Regions from separate parts of the Alteromonas sp. OM2203 genome, predicted to be linked through region 2. Evidence: predicted binding sites of a transcription regulator. Region 2 holds the regulator's gene; each other region holds the start of a gene.

Region 1 (6,072 bases), 250 kb from region 2:
CAACAAGGAAAGTCTGCGGTATCACCTGTCTCTCGCTTTGCGGATATGTTTAAGCAGTTACTTCCGTCTTTGGCTATTGGTGCGCTTATAATTGCTGTACTTGGTGTTACCCATGGCTTAGGGGCAGGGGCGATAGCGTTGGTCGGAGCGCTAGCACTAATAACTGTTCAACAGCTACAAAACAAGAAAGAATGGAGTGCAATACTCTCACTTAGCCCAGAAAGCTATACCGATGAAACGGTGGCGCAAACTTACTTTTCCGACCCCACGCATATTGCCAAGGTTAAACTTGCTCTCGGGTGTGAGCTTGCCCGCAATCGCACTGCGCTTACACGAATTAAGGATGCGTCGGCGAGCTTAGACAGAATCGCCAAAACAACTCACGAGCAAGCGGAAGGGACCAGCGCAGCGGTTGTACAGCAGAATCAAGCTACACAACAAATTGCCTCTGCTGTTACGCAAATGAGTCAGGCTATTCAAGAAGTCGCGGAGCGTGTAGAAAGCAATGCTAAAAGCGCCCAGTCTGCCGCAGAAAATGTGGCTACAGGCAATAAAAAAGCAGAGCAGGCGATGCAAGCGATTGTCGAATTGCGTGAAGCGGTTCAGTCTATTTCAAAAACAGTTACAGAGCTGGCGCAATCAACGACTGATATCGGCGAAGCGGCAAATATAATTTCTACAATAGCTGAGCAGACTAACTTGCTTGCGCTCAATGCTGCAATTGAAGCGGCAAGAGCAGGCGAGCAAGGACGAGGTTTTGCTGTCGTTGCTGACGAAGTGCGCACATTAGCCTCAAAGACCCGCGAGTCGACAGATAAAATTCATAATATTATTAGTGAGTTGGCTGAGCGTTCAGAGCGTGCGGTGAGGGTTTCTAATGAAGGGCTTGCGTCTGCCGAAAACGGAAGCGCTATTGTAGAAGAAACACGGGGCGCACTATTTGAAATAAACACCGCCGTTAAAGGTATTGCCGACGCCACAGTTGAAATGTCTTCTGCTGTGGAAGAGCAAAGTACTGTAGCAGAACACATCAATCAACAGCTGGTTGAGGTAGCTGACGGTGCGGCAGAGACCCAGCGCTCATCAGAGGCGTCACTAGTTGCAAGTGACGACTTACGTAAAACGGTGACGCAAGTGAACGAGCTTATTATTCGGTTTAGTTCAAATCGCAGAGTAGGAGAATAAAACCGTTGTCACGATAAGCATTATCAATGCTGACTTAAACCTGCATGTAACCCGCGTTTGTAAGCAGCAATAGCGGGGAAAAGAGACACGAGGTAGGTACAGCTTAATATTAACAAAATGATGATGGCACTGCTTTTACCGAACAATGGGCTACTTAAAAATAGCCCATAGGTGCCGCTAAGCCACGGCTTGAGTACATTCATTAACGCTCCCACTAATCCAATACTTAAAACAGCACTTATCACCGTAAGCAACATAGCTTCAATTTGAACAAGTAAAAGCAACGTAAAGGGTCCTGCACCAATGGTTCTTAAAATCGCTATTTCTTGATAGCGCTCGCGCATTGTTGCCAAAAGCATAGTGGCAAGACCTATTAAGGCGCAAATGACAATCAACCCAGATAAACCTAACAGTAAGGCTTCAATATTCCCCATTATTTGCCACAGTTCGGCCAGCGCCATGCCTGGTAAAATAGCCATTAGCGGCTCTTTTTTACTTTGATTGATTTGGTATTGAAGTTGTAGCGCAGTGATACGGCTTTTAAGCCCTAACATTACGACAGATACCGACTGTGGCGTAAAAGCGTCGCTATCGTAATTAACTTGAGTAAGCTCATCATGCTCATGCTCATGCTCATGCTCATGCTCATGCTCATGCTCATGCTCATGCTCATGCTCATGCTCATCAGAAGTCTTGATATGATTGTCGGCCGGATTCCTCACTAGAGAGGCAGTTACCGGCTGCGAACCTGAGTGTGCTTCTTCCAAGCCTTGCAGCGTGACATATACGGCTTTATCTACAGGTGTGCCTGTTTTTTCTAAAACTCCAGAAACGATAAATGGATGTTTGTCGTGGTTATTAAATGAAACATTACCCAAGCCATGAGAAATGACCATCTCATCGCCAACGCCGTAACCTAATTTTGACGCAATATCAGATCCGATAACAGCAGATAAAGGCTGGTTGAATACACCTCCTTCAGATAAGGCCAAATGCTGCATATCACCATACTTAAAATGCTCAAAAAAGCTGTTAGTTGTGCCAACAACTCTAAATCCTTGATGTGTATCGCCCAATGAAAGTGGGATTAACCAAGAAACTTGGTTATTCGTCTTAAGCGATGCAACGCTTTTATAGTCAATGCCTTTTGTTGGAGTACCAATGTTAAATACAGAAGACAATAGCAAATTGAGCTGCCCACTTGGTGCACCCACAATAAGGTCAACGCCGGAAACGGTGCGGGTAAAACTCGTTTTTACCTGATTGCGCACAATATCTACGCAAAGCAACAAACTAATGCTGATAGTTATACTCAAAATCGTAAGTATCGCAGTTGCTTTCCTACGCTTTAAACTTTCTATTGCGATGGTGCTGAGCATCAGACGCACTCCTGCGAAGAATTAGTAATATCTGTACTTGAAGACGAGGCAGAGTTGCCGAGAGAGCCATTTAGTTGAGAGATACTACAATGATGCTCGAAATAACTTTTCATTGCCTCGTCATGACTTACAAATATCATAGTACTGTCGGCCGCAACGTCTTTTAGCAACGACATAAAGCTGTCCCTTGCGTCAGTGTCTAATGCTGATGTTGGCTCATCGATAATCAGTAATTGTGGGTCGTTAATAAGCGCACGGGCTATTGCTACACGCTGTTGTTGACCAATGCTGAGAGCATCGGCTTTGGCGTGTAGCAAACTATCTGATAACTGAAGCCGGTTCAGCAGTTGATAAGTTGCAGCTGTAACCTCTTTAGTATTTTTGACGCTCCCTTCATTAGCAAAATAGACCGCAGCGTTAATGTTTTGCGCAACAGAAAGATAAGGAATGAGATTGAACTGCTGAAATACTACGCCAATATTGCGCGCTCGAAATGTGTCTCTTTGTCGGTTAGATAACGAAGAGAATGGCTGCTCTAATAACGAAATTTTACCCTTTGATGGTGTTAGCGTGCCGCATAGCAGGTTTAGCAGGGTACTTTTACCACTACCGGAAGGGCCAGAGAGAAATATATGCTCTCCTTTCGAGATCTGCCATTTCTTGATATCGAGTATGGGTTTACTCTTTTTAGAATACGCGAACTGTAAGTTAGTTACTTCAATAGCGGTAGTAAACTCAACTTCTCTGTGTTGAACTCTTTGCTTTTGTTCACTTAAATCCACGTTTCGCTCGACCCGTCTACACGTCAAAAAATTAGAATAAGCAGAGATGAAGCAGCAGTTCATCGCAGCCGTAAATAAGTTACCGCTTTATGGTAATGTTATCAAATAACATCATCATAAGCGGTATTAGCTTTTATTATTCGCTTGTATTAAAGACGTAGTAAATCGGAAAGCTTAAATTTACTAGCCGTTAGCCTGAAGCTTTACCACTTCTGCGCTCTCGTCTTCAAGTACGCTTTCAGCTGTGGCGCCTTTGAATATCTTGCTAATTTTATCTTTGTTTTTCGACAGCATAATTGTCAACTCTTCTACGACGCTGTCTTCTAGTTTAATGCCTTTAGCGTAAATATAGCTTGCTAAGTTGTCTGCTGCATCAAGCATTTTATCGTACTGATCGGCTTCTTTTTTGTCGGTAGTTACCAATTTTTCTACCCCTTTGTGCGTAACAACATACTGTGTGGTAATGGCCATGGTAGGTCCCCTATTTATTTAAGACGTAAAAACTGTACAGCATGTTACTGTATAAATAAACAGTAACTGGTAAAATATTTTGCTTAATAATGTTGATAGACTCAAGTATTATACTTTAGTCAAAATAGATTAATTTTTTTGATTACAAGACTACCTTCGTTGGTTCAATCAGTATGGCATTTATTAGTGCCATTGGCTCAAAGGCTCAAACAGGATAGACGGACACGACTTTGTTTTATCCCATTAAAGGAATTAATAAGGCGACTGATATGAGCACGGAAATTCAAAGAGATATTCAGGCGATAGTGTCAATAGATGCCATCCCACACATCATGCAAATATTGGCAAGTAGCTTGCGGCTTCGTTTTATTTGTGTCGCCAGGGTAACCGAGCAAGCATGGACCATGTGCGCTGTCTTAGATAAAGCAGATTTTGGGCTAATGCCGGGCGATCACTTAGAAATAGACACAACATTTTGTCGTACGGTGCGCGCGAGTAAAAAAGAAATCGTGATAAATCACGCATCTGCTGACAAAGAATACCGCGACAATCCAATACCTATAATGTACGGATTCGAAAGTTACTTCTCTTATCCTATCTTTGATGCAAATGGCGAGTTCTTCGGTACCTTGTGCGGTCTAGATCCTGAGCCAAGAGAGCTTCGCAACGAAAAAGTTCATGGCCAAATAAGTGCGTTTGCGAAACTTATCTCAAATCAAATACTGTTGAGTGACCATATCGAGCAAACCTATGCTCAACTTGACGATGCGAAAAAGATGACGCGTCTGCAAGAGCAGTACATCGCTATATTAGGTCATGATATTCGTACGCCTTTGTCTTCAATTCAAATTGGTATTAACTTTTTAGACGATGTTATAAAAGACAGTGAAATAGCTAGCACAATACAAGTCCCAGTATTTAAAGCTGTTTCACGAATGAAAAATAGCGTGCAAAGAATGACGCGCTTGATAGAAGATGCAATGGACTTTACTCATAGTCGGGTAGGTAAGGGGTTGCCGGTTGAACTCGATATTTCACATGACCTGTCAAAGCAGCTGCATTACACAATAGAGGAACTGGCTACAGCAAACCCGCAAGCGACGATAAATATTCATATTGATATCGCATATGGCTTAGTGTGTGATGAGAAACGAATTTGCCAGTTACTTTCCAATTTGTTGAAAAACGCGTTAGTCCATGGTGATCAGACCCACCCTATTTACGTTAAAGTTATTACCAATAACACTGAGTTTCTATTAAGTGTAACTAATAGCGGATCAGCAATTTCAGATGAATCTAAGTCTAGGCTTTTCCAGCCTTTTTGGCGCAGAGAAGAGAGCGAGAAAAAAGAAGGGTTGGGGCTAGGGCTTTTTATTGCTTCTGAAATTGCGAGCGCTCACGAAGGAGCAATAAAAGTCTCCTCAGATTCTAAAAACACGGAATTTACTTTTACCTTCCCATTGAGCCAGCCTTTATCAAACGTTCGTAAAGACGTGTCTTACTAACCGTAAATACGCTGGGTCTGTTGATTAATGCTTGTGCAACGATGTAAGTATGCGTATAATGCGCGCCCTTACAGCCATCCCAATTCGTTCCTTGTCTCCATACAGTCGGCTGTACTGTCGAGGCTACAACCGTAAGGAGCTATAATGCGTCATTACGAAATCGTATTTATGGTTCACCCTGATCAGAGTGAACAAGTACCTGGTATGATCGAGCGTTATACTACAATTCTTAAGCAAGACGGTGGTCAGATTCATCGTTTAGAAGATTGGGGCCGTCGTCAACTGGCTTACCCAATTGAAAAGCTGCACAAAGCCCACTACGTACTAATCAATGCTGAAGCATCTGCAGAAGCTGTTGACGAATTGGAAAATGCTTTCCGTTTCAACGACGTGATCCTACGTAACATGGTTATGCGCACTAAGACTGCTGTGACTGAGCCTTCTCCAATGATGAAAGAAGAGCCTCGTCGTGAGCGTCGTGACGATTCTGCTCCTCGCCAAGACCGCGCGGAAAAGAAAACTGAAACCACTGAAGACAACGCTTAAGGAGATCACCCATGGCTCGTTTTTTCAGACGTCGTAAGTTCTGCCGTTTCACTGCAGAAGGTGTGACTGAGATTGATTACAAAGATATCGCTACTCTTAAGAACTACATCACTGAGAGCGGTAAAATTGTCCCTAGCCGTATTACTGGTACAAGCGCAAAATATCAGCGTCAGCTGTCTTCTGCGATCAAGCGCGCACGTTTTC
Region 2 (6,072 bases):
CTCAACGTTTACTGGGATACTGTGGGCTTTTACCAGTAACTTAACAGGATAATGAAATACCGACAGGAGGGCTTTTCGCATCCACGACATGAATTGTGTAATCCTATGAAATAAAAACGGGTGAAGTGTAACATAATCGCTTTACGATCTCGCGATATGCCATTTTCATTGCTGTAATGACTAGATCATAGCGCACAAGTTCAAAAACTTGTCCTCCTTTTATTTAGTAAACGTTTTTCACTACTCCGCTTATACTTTTTTACTACCCATAATGCCCCGTATTTTGTTGCTATACCGAGTCACTGTTACTACTTTTTATATAGGTAAAAATTAATGAGCTACACGTAGTGAACGATCAATCTCGTTTAAAAACCATTGACGATTTCATGCTGAACAGTGAATTACCTTTGGACTTAGATGACCTAATGGTGATTCTTGCTGAGGCATATCAAGTTCCGATAGCGCTTATAGGTATTGTAGGTCAATACGAAGAAACGTTTAAAGCCAAATTCGGTACAGATTTAGCTCGTATAAATCGAGAGCATGCTTTTTGCAGCCGCGTGGTAGACGAAAAGAAACAACTTGTCGTGTGCAACGCCAATGAAGATCCCCGTTTTTCAGATAACCCTTTGGTTACTGGCGAACCCAATATTTGTTTTTACGCGGGAACTCCCTTGAAAATAAATAACCAAGTGGTTGGCGCGGTCTGCCTGATTGATAGTAAGCCGCGGGAGATGGACGAGAAGCGTTTGAAGTTATTAGAAAGAGTGGGTGCATTAGTCAGCCAGCACATATCTCTTTCACGAGAACATGAAGTGCTGAAGAGGGAGCATGGCCTAATAGAAAAGTCTCCTATTGTTTTAGCGACATGGCGATACGACACCTCATTACGGTTAGTTCATATATCAAATAACAGTGAACGAGTGTTGGGCATTTCAGCCCACGATTTGCTTGAGGGCTTGGTTGAGCTTAGCGATGTTATAACACAGGAAGCGGATAATGCGTTTACCTTTGCTATGCAGGCACACATGGAAGGGGTTGAATCTCATTCATGTCGTTTACAAATCACTACGCCTAGCAGAACTATTTGGGTGAGTATGATCTCGACTGCGAATTTTAGAGAGGATGGTGCGTTATATTCCGTACAGGCATTTCTATTTGATACGAGTGATCAAAAATACGTCGAAGATAAGCTGAATAAGACAAACCAGAGAATGCGTTTATTGTTAGAAGCTTCGGAGTTAGGTACATGGGATTGGAATTTAGCCGCCGACGTTAATCAAGTAAATAAGCGATGGTGCGATATTGTTGGTATTGAATATGAATATTACGATACCAGCGCGCGTTTTTTTCGGCAGCTTATTCACCCTGCTGACTACGTTAATGTAGAAAAAATGCTTCACGATCATTTGAAAGGCAAAACAAGTATTTTCAATACGACGTTTCGTATGAAACATACTAATGACTCATGGGTTTGGGTGGAAAGCTACGGGAAAACGGTAGAAACCGATGAAAGAGGAAGGCCAGTCCGTATTGCAGGCATTCATCGCGATATTACCGAGAGGATGGAGCGAGAGCTTCACGAGAAGAAAAAGACCCAGCTACTTCAGTTTATCAATAAGACCCGAGCGTCTTACCTACAAAATAATGATTTGACCTTGGCCTGCCAGACAGTACTGCCTGAATTAATTGATATTTCTGACAGTCAATTCGCATTTATAGGTCAAATGAAGGGAGAGGGGGAAACGTCACGGCTTTTCATACATGCCATATCCGAAATAGTGTGGGATAGCAGTAGCTTCACTCAATATAATGAATACAAAAAGCGAAATTTGTATTTTAGTAATTTCAATAATCTTTTCGGAACCACCATTGTGACGGGCGAAGTGACCATTAGCAATGTATCGGGAAGTCACCCTAACTCTAAAGGGGTACCTAAAGGCCATCCGCGAATAAGTCGATTTTTAGGATTGCCGATAAAGATTAAAGACAGAGTGGTGGGAATGATTGGGCTAGCGAACAAGTTTGACGTTTATACCGTCGAAGATGCTGAGTTTTTACAGCCCCTGTTAGACGCCCTTGCAGGGCTTTTCTATGCTGTCGAGCAAGAAGAAGGAAGAGCCATTGCAGAAGAAAAGCTGCGCCGGTTAGCGATGACCGACTCTTTAACAGGGTTGTACAACCGCCGTGCTTTTTTAGATGAATGTGATACGGTGTTACAAAGGCACGGCAGTGGCTGCGTTGCCATCATCGACGTGGATCATTTTAAAAAGGTTAACGACACCTACGGGCACGATGCCGGCGATCAAGCGCTTATCATGATTGCAGGTAAGATTGCTAAACAAAATCAGGCGCCTGGCGTGGTAGCGCGACTTGGTGGGGAGGAGTTTGCGCTCGTCGTTTTTGGTGAAACCAAAGAAGAAATACATGTCCAATTAGAGGCTTTGCGCATCGCTGTTGAGGAAAGCACGCTCACCTATGAATCGGACAAAATAAGCCTAACTATTAGTATAGGGGCTGCATTCATTGAGGACACGTTTGGCATAGACTTTAGCTCGCTTTTATCTGATGCCGATAAATCACTGTATTTAGCGAAAGAAAAAGGAAGAAACAAGGTGGTTTGGGTGAGTTAAGGGCAAAAGACAAGGCAAGTGCTTGTTATTTGTTTTTAGGTGTATATACTTACAGGAACTGTATGAACAGACAGGTCTTTTATGCGCCCACTCACAGCTCGACAAACTGAAGTTTTAGAACTAATCAAGACAACTATGCAAGAAACGGGTATGCCGCCTACCCGTGCTGAAATTGCTCGTCAACTTGGCTTCCGATCTGCTAATGCAGCCGAAGAACATTTAAAGGCGCTGGCGCGAAAAGGCGTGATAGAAATTCTTCCGGGCACGTCCCGAGGCATCAAGCTAAATATTCCTCTTGAGAGTGAAGCGGCTGAGGAAGAAGGTTTGCCGCTTATAGGGCGCGTTGCCGCTGGTGAGCCTATTCTGGCGCAAGAGCATGTCGAATCGCACTATAAGGTAGACCCAGCGTTGTTCAAGCCTCAGGCTGACTTTTTACTTCGTGTAAACGGCATGAGCATGAAGGACATCGGTATTTTAGACGGAGATTTGCTAGCGGTTCATCGCACGACGGATGTTCACAATGGTCAGGTTGTTGTTGCCCGTGTAGACGAAGATGTTACGGTTAAGCGCTTGGAAAGGCGAGGCCGTGAAGTATTGCTACATGCTGAAAATGAAGAGTTTGCGCCAATTAAAGTTGATCTCGCTAACGAGCCGTTTGCCATTGAAGGTATCGCGGTGGGCGTTATTAGAAACGCAGACTGGATGTAAGGTTTTAGCAACTTTGATTAAAAGCGGCGCATTAGCCGCTTTTTTTATGCCTCTTTATCCCCTCCCCACTCATCGTATTGGCAACTTAGGGTTTAATGTCTTGGTAAAAGTACTCAGCATTACTGCTCTATTTTTGATTAATTTCGCCGGTATTGAAATTGCTATTTGTTGCTGAGACAGTCAATTCCGAATTCGAGCGCTGTTTGAAAGTGATGTTTACTCGCTAAATACTTTCCTATTTTTTAGTAATTTAGAATAAAAGTATCGCCGACCCCGTGTTCAAAATGAGCGTTTAATCTCAACGCCCATCAAGTTATGGCGGCCTCAACGTTACTCGCCTTATGTCATGCTATGCAATTCTCAAATGATTAAATTTTGACCGTTTCATTAAATTTTTAATAGAAAAGACTAGACGGCGCGACATTATTGAGCAATTCTTATACAGAGATTAACAAAATAATAACAATGACTCTAAATTTGTTTTACAAGTTGAGGTAAAGGGTCAAGCGTTCGCAATTCATTTGGTAGGGTATCGCGCTCAGAGAAGGCGTCTTCAGTCCTACCATTACGGAGGTGCTGAGTGAAACAACAAACGACCATATTGGCAAAGTGGTGTGCAACCATATCAGCTTTGCTTTTCTCTTCATTGCTTTTCGCACAGGAAACGGCAGAAGAAGTTTCTTCATTGAACTTGAGGCGCGGCGCGACCGATATCAGTGGCCAAGTATATGACCTTCATATGCTGATGTTTTTCATTTGCGTCGGCATTGCGGTAGTGGTTTTTGGCGTAATGTTTGTTTCTATGTATTTACATAGAAAATCTCGAGGCGCCAAGCCAGCAAATTTCCATGAAAATGTAAAAGTGGAAATTGCATGGACAGTTATCCCCTTTCTCATACTTATCTTTATGGCGGTTCCCGCAGCGAACACCCTCATTGCCATGGAGGATACCACTGAACCCGATATGACGGTGCTAGTAACGGGTTCGCAGTGGAAATGGCACTACAAGTACATGGATAGCGACGTGGAATTCTATTCACTTCTAGCTACTCAGCGGGAACAAATCGAAAACAAGTTTGCAAAAACAGATAACTATTTGTTGGAAGTCGATCGCCCGCTTGTCATTCCTACGGGCAAAAAAGTTCGTTTTCTTATTACTTCTGACGACGTGATTCATTCTTGGTGGGTACCTGACTTCGCCGTGAAGAAAGACGCAAATCCCGGGTTCATCAATGAGTCGTGGGCGAAAGTAAACGAACCGGGAATTTACCGCGGACAGTGCGCAGAACTTTGCGGAAAAGATCACGGTTATATGCCGGTTGTAGTTATCGCCAAAGAGCCTGCTGAGTTTGATAAATGGATGGGTGAACAAGAGGAAAAGGTTCGTCGGGCGAAAGAAGAAGAACAGCGATTACTTTCAATGAACATGTCAATGGATGAGTTGATGAAAGAGGGCGAGCGCGTCTATAACGCTACGTGTGCCGCCTGTCATATGCCTAACGGTGAAGGTTTGCCAGGCGTATTTCCTGCGTTAAAGGGCAGCAAAATGGCCCTTGAAGATCAAAAAGGCCATATTGATATCGTGCTTCACGGTAAATCGGGCACGGCGATGCAGGCATTTAACAAAATGCTTAGCCTAAAAGAAATAGCGGCGGTGGTTACCTATGAACGAAATGCATGGGGAAACAATACCGGAGATATGGTTCAGGCCAAAGATGTCAACGCTGTGGCAAACGGAAACTAGGAGCAGATCATGAGCAAAGCAACTGAAGTTATCTCGCCAGATACCTCTGCGCCCCACGCTGGCCACGGGCATGATGAGCATAACCATGAACACCACGATCACATTCCAAAGGGGATAACTCGCTGGCTGTTTACCACTAATCACAAAGACATTGGCACACTCTACCTATGGTTTGCTTTTATTATGTTTTTAGTGGGTGGAGCGATGGCGATGGTCATTCGAGCCGAACTCTTTCAACCAGGTCTACAGATAGTTGAGCCGAACTTCTTTAATCAAATGACCACGGTACATGGGCTTATCATGGTATTTGGGGCGGTGATGCCCGCCTTTACAGGACTGGCTAACTGGTTAATTCCAATGATGATTGGCGCGCCAGATATGGCACTGCCTCGAATGAACAACTGGAGTTTTTGGATATTACCGGGTGCGTTTTTAATCTTGCTTAGCTCGCTCTTTATGGAGGGAGGCGGCCCTGCGTTTGGTTGGACTTTTTACGCTCCACTTTCAACCACTTATAGCGGGGATTCAACGGCGCTTTTCGTGTTTTCTGTTCATATCATGGGTATTTCGTCAATCATGGGAGCGATTAACGTAATCGTTACCATATTTAATATGCGTGCGCCGGGTATGACGTGGATGAAAATGCCCCTGTTCGTGTGGACATGGCTAATAACTGCGTTTTTACTTATAGCGGTTATGCCGGTGCTCGCGGGGGCGGTAACCATGGTATTAACTGATAAGTTCTTTGGCACGAGTTTCTTCGATGCTGCTGGTGGTGGCGACCCTGTTATGTTCCAGCATATATTCTGGTTCTTTGGGCATCCTGAAGTTTATATTATGATTCTGCCAGCGTTTGGCATTATTTCTCAAATAGTCCCTACCTTCTCTAGAAAGCAGCTCTTTGGCTATGCGTCGATGGTTTATGCTACCGCGTCGATAGCTCTGCTATCGTTTATTGTATGGGCTCACCATATGTTTACGACAGGG
Region 3 (6,072 bases), 150 kb from region 2:
GAAAAAAATATTCATACTCTTGCTCGGTAATCAGCGCAAACTCTTTTTCAATGGTCTGCCTAATTTCCGTAGTAATACCTTCTGGAAAGCGAATTTTAATCCCTTCTTCTACACGCTCTCTTAAATAAGACGTAGGTGTGTAGCCTTTGGGAACAAGTTCCGCTGGATATTGATAGCGCAGCTCCTCCAAAGAAAACGTAAATAATTGGCTAAGAGCATTAGTATTCGCCACCCACTTTTCAGGATATAGCTTCTTAATTTTATGTATGGTGCGTAAGCTACGTTCTGCATTACTTAATGCACTTCTTCCTATCTCGTCAACGCTGGTATGAACTTTTGTGGCGTGCAAAATATGCTGTAGTGGCAACCTATCTGCGTGATGCATCAATACACCCGTACATGCAATAACAGGAAATGAGTAGGTAGATTGCAAAGCGTTATAGTGCGCAAATCTATGATGATCACGTCCATCTAGTAAGCGCTGCGCACCTATGTAGACGTCTATGCTGGGGTGCTTTAGCAGCCATTCTGCCCAATGTTTATCTTGGGTTTCCTTCTCACTGGGCAACCAGATAAATTTACAGTGTCGAATGGTGCGCAAATCCCATTCGGCTAGTTGATATTCACCTTTTTCAGAACGGCGCCTTGCATTAGTGATGATTCGGCATAGCTCACTGTAGGCAGCCTTATCTGGGCACAACAATACAAAGGATAAGGTCTCATCAAATACAAAGTAACTGCCCACAATAAGCTTGATAGGTAATTTTTGGTGGGTAATTTCATCGAAGGCTCGTACTATGCCTGCTACAGAGCATTCATCAGTAATAGCGAGAGCCTCGTAGCCAAGAAAAGACGCTGTGGTAACTAGCTCAGCAGGAGAAGAAGCCCCGCAAAGAAAGCTATAGTTGCTTTGACAAAATAGTTCGCTGTACTTCATGCTACCGTGCTTACCCTAACCACATATACCTAACAAAAAAGCCCTTGTACCCACCATCGAGATTCTTCATCTTTAAACACCAATAACCGGACACTCTGAGAGGTCTGCGCAATGAAGTAATCGCGCTTAGCAGGACGGTCGTGCCACCATTCGCTATTTAACCGTAAGGGCCCAAAACAAATTTGTGTTGGTTGAGTAAGTGGCATAGGAACATCAAAGGTAAAAGTAGGCGCAGTATCGCAAGCATAAGCATATTCAGATGCGTTCGGTTCGGTTACCGTCATATATTCAAACTGATGACTGTTGGCTGCGCGAGGTTGAAAAGTGCTTTTATCACCTAGTTTAGCGTTTAAGCGGCCAATGAGTTGCTTTTGTGCCACATCATTAAATCGATCGCTGAAAAAGTCGCCATTATGAGTATCTATTTCTTCAAATTGATGGCATTTAAGCTCAACAGCAGTAGCGGGTTCAGGCAATACAAGGTTTTCAATTTTAAGGGTAAATAACGGCAGCCAGCTTTTAACAGAAGACTGAGGTAGCGCAGATTGGATCTCAATATTCATGGGCGGCGCTTCTCTAAATTGAATGTATATGGCCACGTTTGATGTGTATAAATTTCTAGCTCGTAAATAATGAGATAAATGCTCAAGTTGTTGAGTCACAAAAGGCGTTAAGTGCTGTATGTTTTCTACGTCAAAGGGTAACAGTAAGAAGTTATCGAAGCGCTCTAGCGGCCTAAATAGCGTAACGCGGGGAAACGTCTCTCCTCTCAGTGCAGTCAGATACATAATGGTGTTATTGTCAAAGCGTCGACCTAGCTCTTGGACAGGCATGGCGAGTAACTGTTGCACTCTAGTAATTCCCACTCTAGCCAGCGACTCTATAACTTTAGGCGCCAGTGCAGTAAGAGAAAGAGGGCATGCATTTAACGCTTTTTTTATGTCATCAAGTGTATATACGTAAGTGCTGTACTTTTGAAGTGCCAGTACCTTTGCCGCTTCTATTGTCCACGCACAGCCAAAGTGGTAACGAACATCAGACTCCGATAACGCCTGCGTGAGGGTTTTCCATAGAGGCTCATGGCCACCGTAGTAATGGATTAAATTATCTAATCTTATAGCTAGTCCGCCTGCAGATGTGTGACTATCTAGCACAATGTCTGATGCCAGCGGATAAAGCCGATGTGCTAACTGCGTTAGCATATGTCTTTCGTTTTCTTCATTGAAAGGCAGTACATGTACATAAGGGCATAGTGCAGCCGCTTGCGCTAAACCATGCCCGATTTCAATGCCTTCTTTCTTTGCAATATCATTGCATTGAACAATTTTATTTATCTTACTGCAGTAGACGACAACGGGTGTGCTTAAAGGTAGTGACGAACCTTTATTGTTAGCATCATTACAAGACTCTTGATAATGCGCAGCTTTGCGCCTAGTCGCTCTATTATGACTATCTAAAGTAAGTTGGTAGCAGTAAATATAAGCCCATAGCATGGTCAGCTCACAGAGTGTAGCGCCTGATCAGAAAGCGTATTGTGCGTCATTGCCCACTTAATGGCGTTATTATCAGGCGTCCATTTGTGTGAAATAACAATGTTATCTTTAGGCCATCCATGACGCTGTTTGCGAATATTTACCGATAAAGCGTGCGAGGTTCCTTGCAGATAAAGATCTAAAGTAATAGGTAGCGCATCGTCGCTATAAGCTTGGGCGCTGCTTAATGGTCTGTTTTGTTGTTTACTTGACGATGACAGCGGCGGATGCACCGGAGTATAAAGCAAGCATAGGGCATCATTATGCGTCGCAGCTACCTGTAAACGGCGGGCTTCCTTTTGGCTTATTGCATTACTCCACAGCACCACGCAATGACAAGCTGTACTTTTTAGGCATTGCTCTGCCGCCCACAAGGACTCTTGCTGTGTATGCGTTTTTACTACAAGTACTTGTTGCGTCTTAAGGCCTAAATTTTCTAACCACGGCGACTGCAAACGCCCTGGAGGATTGATAAATACAACGAGTTTATGAGTACGATGCAGGCATATTACGTCTTTAAACAATGAGAGTTCACCAACGCCCGTTAGAGAAGCTATACGTACTAAGCCTGTAGAAGCAACGCCACCGTTAAGCGCTTTATCTAATAGCGGAAAACCTAATGAAAACTTTGTTTCATTTTGCTTTTGTTCTCTGGCCCGCCAAATATGAGGGTGGTTGTTAAGCATGGATAACGGTTTATTCATAGCACTCAAAATGAACTGTATTTATATACAGTATTATAGTGCAGCAATGATCCTTTTCAAGATTAAAGGCTCAAGCCTTGAAGCTTTTAATGCTAACTTATTGATTAGTTTGAAAAGGTAAAAGATTAAATCTTTAAGAAGAAGGGAGGTGTCAAGGGGCAGACGAGTATTTAAATTTTCAATTCAAGACAAAACAGCTATTAAGGCCTGCTGCTCTTTACCATACAGCAAAGAGCCGCCAGGCCCTGATAACGCTCTACTTGTGTTAATCAGTAAGCAGAACTAGCTTTCTTGTAAGGCCGCTGCAGATTGATTGGCTTTAGTAGTATTTATCGGTGCAGTAACCGTTTGGCAAAACGCGATAAAACCATCTGCTGTATTTTTTGCCCATACCATGCGCACATTGCTGGGCAGTGTTTTTACCATATCGCGAACCTCTTCAAGCGTTACGTCCTCATTCAGCAACGCTTTATTTAAAGACTCTTCAAGCGACATACCTTTCTCACAGCACGCCATTACAATGGTCGAGAAATTTCGCATTAGCGAGTGAAGTATTTGATAGTGCGATTGTTCGATAAGACGACTTTTATAATCACTTTCTACGCGTGCAGTAAAGTTCTTTTCTAATGCGTCTGTGACGAGAACAAGATTGCGATAAGCATAAGTTACTTTGCTGCTGGTTTGCTTATTTGAATGGCGCAATAGCGCCAATTCTTTTTGTAAGTTCTGCGTTCGCAGTACCAAGTAAATTAAAAACAGGATAAGTAATCCAATAACACCAAATGCAACGAACATCTTATTTTGCCTTTTGCTTTTCTATAAACGTATTTATGTGTTGTTCTAAAATAAAAAGTGGGACAGACCCATTTTCCAAAACGGCGCGATGAAATTTACGAACATCAAAACGCTGTCCTAGTGCAGTCTCTGCTTTTGCACGAAGCGCTTTAATTTTAATTTCGCCAATTTTGTACGATAACGCCTGTGCAGGCCATGAAATATAGCGGTCTATTTCTGTATTAACGTTGTGCTCAGAAAGCGCGGTGTTTTCCATCATGTAGTCCACCGCTTGTTGACGGCTCCAGCCCATCGTATGCATACCAGTATCAACCACTAAACGACACGCACGCCACATTTCGTAGCTTAAGCGGCCAAAGTTGTCATAAGGCGTTTCGTAAATACCTGCTTCTATGCCCAAAAACTCAGAGTACAGACCCCAGCCTTCACCAAACGCTGAAATATAGGTGTTACGACGTACCATAGGTAAGTTTTCAAGCTCTGCTGCCAACGATATTTGAAGGTGGTGGCCAGGCACTGCTTCGTGCAAGGTCAGTGCAGGCAATGCATACAAAGGGCGCTTATCGAGGGCATACGTGTTTACCCAGTAATATCCTGGCTGATCATCGCGGCTAGGATGAATATAACGGCCCGTTGTATATTTAGGCGCGATAGCGTCTGGTACAGGCGCTACACCGTAAGGCGTTCTTGGCAGATACTCAAAGAGCGAAGGAAGCTTTGCGTCCATTTTCTTTGCAATAAATGACGCCTCTTTCAGCAAATCTTCAGCGCTGGTGGCATAAAATTGCGGGTCTTCCCGTAAAAATGTAATGAAGTCGTTAATGTCGCCATCAAAGCCAAGCTCATCCACAATTTGTTGCATTTGCGCGCGAATGCGTTTTACTTCTGATAACCCTAAATCATGTATTTCCTGCGGCGTCATATCAGTAGTCGTGTAATGCTTTGCTCTATTAGCATAATACGCCACACCATCAGGCCAGTTATTTGCGGCAATATCTTTACGGGCATTGGGAATGTATTCATCTACCATGAAGTCGTAGAACATTTGATATGCAGGCAACACGCTGTTGTTTATGGCTGCCTTACCCTGTTCCGTTAGCGCTGATTTTTGTTCGGCAGTAAAGTACTCAGGAAACCGGGTAAATGGAGAATAAAAGCCACTGTCTTCAGCCTTTTCAACAATGTAAGACGCCACTGAGTTTTCAAACCCTTTCAACACGACTTTAGGTTGCGTGTAGCCTTCTTTTAGCGCCTGTTTCATGTACGCAATTTGTTGGTCGAAGTAAGGCTTTAGCGCGCTTAGACGGCTAATGTAGGCTTGATAATCTTCTACGCGCTTAAAGGTTGATAAATTAGGAAGCGAGGCCATCGCACCGTGGAAGCCATATTCTGAATTGATGGGTACCAAGTGCGCGCGATACATATATTCGTCCACATAATTAGCTAAACGATATTGCTGCATTAGCAAGGCAATATAAGCGTCAGTAGAGATATTCTCTTTTTCATACTGACTTAAGGCTTTTTGAAAAGCGCGCCATTGCTCATCTTGTGCTTTCAAAGCTTTGGGAGAGTTATCTGGTAACACGTGAGCGAGTGAAGTATCGCCTTCTCTGGAGGCTAAAAGTGGCGAAACCGAAAGCTCGTATTGCCAAATTTCATCGAGAAGTTGGTACAAGCTTTCATCGTTCAATTCTTTTGCTGTGGTGCCTATACTGCAAACTAATAGTAATGCCGCGAATACGTAGCGATACATAGGGATCTCCGGCAACCTTTACCGGCTGGGTCCGGCGGTTACTCTTTTGTTGGTGTATATATTGGACTAGGGAATGCCGTTACTTTATCAGATTTATTTTCTAATTTAGTAATTTTGGCAGAACCTTTTTTATTTACAGCGTCAATGCGCAAAATGTTGTGCATTGGAACATACGTTTTTGTTACTTCCGAGAATTCGTTTTTTAGTCTTTCATGACTAGGATCCACAACAACACTTGTGTGGGTATCCCACACAAAGTCACCTATTTCTATAAAACCAAACAAAGCGCCTTGTATAAGGGTTTTTACATACAATTCGTAGCGTTCGCCATTGCTGGTAAATTGAACGCGG

Evidence for each region. Region 2 encodes LexA, which represses DNA repair genes until DNA is damaged. Its sites were predicted from a motif close to TACTGTATNNNNATACAGTA; they were not measured.
Region 1: a site for LexA is predicted at 3,863-3,882, ahead of ACM0P2_RS18460 (YebG family protein). Genes of this name have one in related genera too.
Region 3: a site for LexA is predicted at 3,187-3,206, ahead of ACM0P2_RS00215 (recombinase RecA). Genes of this name have one in related genera too.

What each region holds. Positions count from the first base shown of each region.
Region 1 covers NZ_CP183209.1:4,209,200-4,215,271, reverse strand. The annotation lists gene ACM0P2_RS18475 (methyl-accepting chemotaxis protein) at 1-1,185, shown strand, start outside; gene ACM0P2_RS18470 (ABC transporter permease) at 1,209-2,564, opposite strand; gene ACM0P2_RS18465 (ABC transporter ATP-binding protein) at 2,564-3,346, opposite strand; gene ACM0P2_RS18460 (YebG family protein) at 3,530-3,817, opposite strand; gene ACM0P2_RS18455 (GAF domain-containing sensor histidine kinase) at 4,087-5,322, shown strand; gene rpsF (30S ribosomal protein S6) at 5,467-5,868, shown strand; gene rpsR (30S ribosomal protein S18) at 5,880-6,072, shown strand, end outside.
Region 2 covers NZ_CP183209.1:4,456,548-4,462,619, reverse strand. The annotation lists gene plsB (glycerol-3-phosphate 1-O-acyltransferase PlsB) at 1-90, opposite strand, end outside; gene ACM0P2_RS19560 (diguanylate cyclase) at 348-2,633, shown strand; gene lexA (transcriptional repressor LexA) at 2,715-3,341, shown strand; gene coxB (cytochrome c oxidase subunit II) at 3,922-5,085, shown strand; gene ctaD (cytochrome c oxidase subunit I) at 5,095-6,072, shown strand, end outside.
Region 3 covers NZ_CP183209.1:45,909-51,980, forward strand. The annotation lists gene ACM0P2_RS00205 (error-prone DNA polymerase) at 1-937, opposite strand, end outside; gene ACM0P2_RS00210 (Y-family DNA polymerase) at 967-2,430, opposite strand; gene ACM0P2_RS00215 (recombinase RecA) at 2,433-3,173, opposite strand; gene ACM0P2_RS00220 (hypothetical protein) at 3,456-3,968, opposite strand; gene ACM0P2_RS00225 (DUF885 domain-containing protein) at 3,970-5,721, opposite strand; gene ACM0P2_RS00230 (DUF1820 family protein) at 5,760-6,072, opposite strand, start outside.